2 regions of the Sphingobacterium sp. HSC-15S19 genome follow, and region 2 is predicted to be linked to the other one. Evidence: riboswitches for the same ligand, from Rfam matches in the RefSeq annotation. Region 2 holds a riboswitch; the other holds the start of a gene.
The links. A riboswitch is a leader RNA that binds a small molecule or an ion and turns the genes downstream of it on or off. The one in region 2 is predicted to bind fluoride.
Positions count from the first base shown of each region.

Region 1 (2,469 bases), on a different contig from region 2:
GTTTCGTTCCCTGCAAAGGATTCGACAAATGATCCGATACCTGCCGATGGTTCAAGGAACTTGTCAATGTGCAAACCCTTATCACGCATTGATTGCGAAATGGCATCTATCACCTGCGGTGGTGTATAAAAAGCGGTTAGTACCGAGCTTTTCATACTGTCCACGTACCTGCGGTATTGCTTTTCGTCTTGGGGATTTTCTTTTAGCAGTTGGTGGAGTTCCTGCACAATCGGGAAAAGGTTATGTTCGGTTTTTCTCCAATGGTTGATGTCTATATCATCCGCTATGGGGTTCAGCACGAATTTAAGACCGCCAAATCCGCTGTATTGCATCATTAGCAGTCTTTCGCCTACGGTGGCTTGACGGTTCTCCTTTTCCAGTTTAAAAGCAATTCGTAAGGCATCAATGTTTTGTTGGAGATGTTGCTTTTTACTGAAGCCCATTTTTCTCTATCCATATTGCAATGGTTCCAGTTACTTCGGTATAAAGAGCATCAAACTCATAGGTGTAAGCGAAATCATCAGTTAATTTATAGTTGGAGAAAACAGGCTCACAGACGGTGAACATTTTAAGAGCGAACGGTCGTAGTTCTTCGTCTGCCATTAGGGTATCAAACTCATTGCATACGACTTGGAAAACCGTATCGAATTTGGAGAAATGCAGATTTTCAAACAGGATATAATTGGCAATCTCGTTGCATTGCTCAACTACGTTTCCCGAACGGAAAGCCACCTCATAAGCATTGGCAGCCCACGATGAACGTTGGTCGATAAACTTTTGGTCGTGTGCCTTTTCAGGGAAGCTGCTGTTTAATAATTCTTGCAGTCGTAACCTGAAATACGATAGGTCTTTTTGCTGTGTACTCATACTATAATTTTGTTTAGAATTTTGCTTGAAGCCTAAAATTATAAGCGGAAGCAAATGCCTTTGTGAATGTTGCAGGGTTTGGCGTTGAGAGGCGGTATTTGGCGTAATAGAATGAAAAGACAAAAAGGATATTTCTTTACGGCAGATATATTATAATATTTTTTTAATACATTTGTCGTTCCAAAAGGAAATGGTGTTCTTCCTTACCCAACCGCTTTTAAAAGCTGATGACGCCTGATTAAATTAAATGTTTAACATTTTAATCGGGTTGGTTATGTCAATAAATAACAAAAAGTCATTCGGTCAAAAAATCAATTTATCTACGAAAGTATTTTTCAGAAAGTATCCTTCAATTTCCTACATCCTTAAATGGACATTTTTATGTTTGCTTATCGGACTTTGTGTTGGTAGTGCTTCAGCAGGTTTTCTGCAATCATTGGACTGGGTTACAAATTATCGTGAAAATCATTTATGGTTAATTGCATTATTGCCAATTGGTGGTTTTTTCATCGGTTTGCTCTATTACTATTTGGGCAAAGACATTGAAGCAGGAAATAATTTGCTTATTGACACCATTCACAATCCAAAAGAAATTATCTCGTTCCGAATGGCTCCGTATGTGTATATCGGAACTATTGCTACGCATTTTTTTGGCGGCTCGGCAGGACGTGAGGGGACGGCTTTACAAATGGCGGGTGCTATTGCCGACCAATTTGTCAAACCTTTTCGATTGACAGAGAGCGAACGAAAAATTTTAATTATTTCGGCTATTTCCGCAGGTTTCGGCTCCGTATTCGGAACACCATTAGCAGGTGCAGTCTTTGGTTTGGAAGTTTTTCTAATCGGACGACTGAAATATGATGCTATTTTTCCTGCATTTGCCGCAGGAATTATTGCCGATTTAGTTACCAAACTTTGGCAGACACATCACACACATTATCACATCAATTTTGTACCCAACATTTCATTTCTAAATATTATATATGCAATTATTGCAGGGATTATTTTTGGGTTATGTTCCGCAACATTTAGCAAGGTCATTCATAAAACAAGTGCGATTTTTAAATCAAAAATTGAATTTGCTCCTTTTCGTCCCTTAGTTGGCGGAGTGATTGTGGCTTTTGCGGTTTGGGCAATCGGCACAACAAAATACATTGGGTTAGGTATTCCAACTATTGTTCACTCGTTTGACCAACAATTACCTGCATATGATTTTGCGTTGAAAATGGCTTTTACTATTATCACACTTTCGGCAGGTTTCAAAGGCGGCGAAATAACGCCGTTATTCTTTATCGGAGCAACTTTGGGAAATACTATAAGTTTATTCATTCCGTTACCAACAGGACTTTTGGCAGGAATGGGATTTGTTGCTGTATTTGCAGGAGCAACCAATACACCATTAGCTTGTATTATTATGGCAATTGAACTATTTGGTGTTGAATGTGGTGTATATGTAGCTATCGCTTGTGTAATTTCGTATCTCTTGTCAGGCCACACTAGTATTTACGGTAAACAAATGATTGGCGAACCAAAGAACCGCAGATTTTCAAATCACCAAGGAAAACGCTTAACTGAACTCAATGGAAATCATAAATAAACAAT
Region 1 is NZ_JBNPWQ010000023.1:14,353-16,821, reverse strand. Features, by position in the region: gene L1283_RS18230 (N-6 DNA methylase) at 1-443, opposite strand, end outside; gene L1283_RS18225 (DUF1896 domain-containing protein) at 430-867, opposite strand; fluoride riboswitch at 1,045-1,111, shown strand; gene L1283_RS18220 (voltage-gated chloride channel family protein) at 1,142-2,464, shown strand.
Region 1: it holds a riboswitch for fluoride, as region 2 does, so the genes downstream of both, L1283_RS18220 (voltage-gated chloride channel family protein) here and L1283_RS10185 (voltage-gated chloride channel family protein) in region 2, are expected to answer to the same signal.

Region 2 (2,469 bases):
AGAAGCTGAAAGCGCATTGTCTTGTTTATAAAGTGAGTCTGCTTATAAATTGAGTCTGCGGTATAATTTTTCCTTTAAACCGCCTTTTTGCGCAATATAAATTCCTTTTTTTCCGGAAAATAAAAAAGCGACTATACACGCTATTGCTATAAATAAAATAGGCTGAATCCCAAATAATTCATAACCCATTACAATACAGGCGAGCGGGGTGTTTGTAGCGCCTGAAAATACAGCTACAAAGCCCATGGCAGCCAGCAGGCTGATGGGAAGTGGAATAACGGTGCTTAATGCACTCCCCAAGGTTGCCCCGATAAAAAACAGCGGGGTGACTTCTCCGCCTTTAAATCCGGCAGAAAGGGTGAAAGTCGTTAAAAGCAATTTGATGATAAAGTCATAATAATTCGACTGATCGACAAATGCGTTCTGAATCATGGGGATACCAAGTCCAATATAGTTACTGCTATGGAATAAAGTAATGATAAGTACTAAAATAATACCGCCGATCACTGGTCTAAGCAGAGGATATTTAATTCGTTTGAATTGAAGGCTAAAGAAATCGCTGGCAAATGTAAAAAGCCATGCTGTAATACCGAATAGAATGCCTGCGGCGAGGCTAAATCCAATATTGGTCAAGGACAGCATTGGAATAACATCATGAATTGGATAATGGGTGTGTGGAATATTCCATAATTGACAGCTGAAGTTCGCAAAATAGGCGGTAAATAAACAGGGCAGAATACCGAAATATCTTTTTTTGCCAATCAGTAGTACTTCCAGTCCGAATATCGTTCCGGCGAGCGGGGTGCCAAACACAGCGGCAAAGCCTGCAGTGATGCCGATCGAAATTAAGATGCGACGTTCAGTTTTATCGAAGTCAAACCAGCGATTAAGCTGATCGGAAACTGCTCCACCTATCTGTACAGCAGTTCCTTCACGACCTGCAGAACCCCCAAACAGATGTGTAAGTAAAGTTCCGAATAGGACAAGAGGCGCCATGATAAGCGGAATGCGGCGTTGGGGATGAAGGTATTCTTCAATCAGCAGGTTATTTCCTTTGCTTGCTGGATTTCCCCAATACTTATAGGACAATGCTATGGCAAATCCCGCTAGGGGAAGTCCATAAATTATCCAAGGATGAGCTTCTCGGTACTGCGTTACCCAATTGAGGGAAAAGAGAAAAAACGCACAAATAGAGCCTACGATGAAACCTATCGCACTACAGGAGATAAGCCATTTAAGAAAAAAATGAAGATTGCTTTGATTTGAATGTGTTATAGCCATAAGTCTACACTTTATATAAAATTGTTGTTTTATACTAAAATAGTAGACGTCATCAGCTTATTAAGGCGGTTCAGGGCAGACATCATTGCCATATATAGTTCAAATCTACAAAAAACGAATGATAATAGCAACCCAGCCTGCGATCATAAGTAATCCGCCGAGCGGGGTAATTGGGCCAAGAAACTTTAGATTCTTTTTCCAGTATTCAGCAAACGATAGAAAATATATACTTACCGAGAATAAAAGAGTTCCTAGTGTGATCAGATAAAATGCGACTCGTTCAGACTGAAGCTCAAAGTGGAAATTGAATCCCAGAATCAATAGGGTTAGCGCAGCATACATTTGATATCGAACGCCGACCTCAAAGGATTCCAGTTTTTCAGCTGATAGGAATTTTTTGAATGCATGGGCTCCAAATGCACCTAGGATAATAGCGAGTCCGCCAAATAGGGCGGCTGTGATGATGACAACGTTTTGCATGCCTAAATTTACTAAATTGCGGGTTTAATCATATCAATATGAAGGATTCCATAATCAGGGTAGGGCTCGGAAATTTGTTTAAACCCTAATTTTTCATAAAAGGATTTTAAATGAAATTGCGCACCTATCTGTATCTCACCTTCACCAAATTCTTTATAGAGCGATTCGATAGAATGAATCATTAATTGTTTGCTCAGACCGGTTCCGCGCGCTTCCTCGGCGACGATAACCCGACCAATCGAAGCTTGTGGGTAGGAAAGGCCCGGAGGAACCAATCTCGTGTATGCTATAATACGATCATCTTGTTCTGTCCACAGATGTAGACAGGCAAAATCTTTATCGTCCAATTCAGGATATAAACACTCCTGCTCCAAAACAAACACTTCCATTCGAAGCTTTAAAATACGATATAATTCTGTCGTGTTGAGTTCGTCAAAACTCTTTAGATTCCACTGAAAAGCCATAATTGAAATAAAAATAGAGTCAAATTATGTAATCGATATGGCTGGAAAGACATATCCAATTTAATTTGACTCTATTGATTTAAGCATTTTATGCAAGAAGACTTTTAACAACTTCAGAGATGGTTTTTCCATCTGCTTGTCCAGCAAGCTTTTGATTTGTGGCTCCCATTACTTTACCCATATCTTTAATGGAGGAAGCTCCTGTTTCGGCGATAATTGCTTTGACAATCGTTTCGACTTCTTC
Region 2 is NZ_JBNPWQ010000010.1:81,503-83,971, forward strand. Features, by position in the region: gene L1283_RS10185 (voltage-gated chloride channel family protein) at 43-1,281, opposite strand; fluoride riboswitch at 1,318-1,380, opposite strand; gene L1283_RS10190 (DUF423 domain-containing protein) at 1,387-1,761, opposite strand; gene L1283_RS10195 (GNAT family N-acetyltransferase) at 1,773-2,225, opposite strand; gene L1283_RS10200 (GatB/YqeY domain-containing protein) at 2,314-2,469, opposite strand, start outside.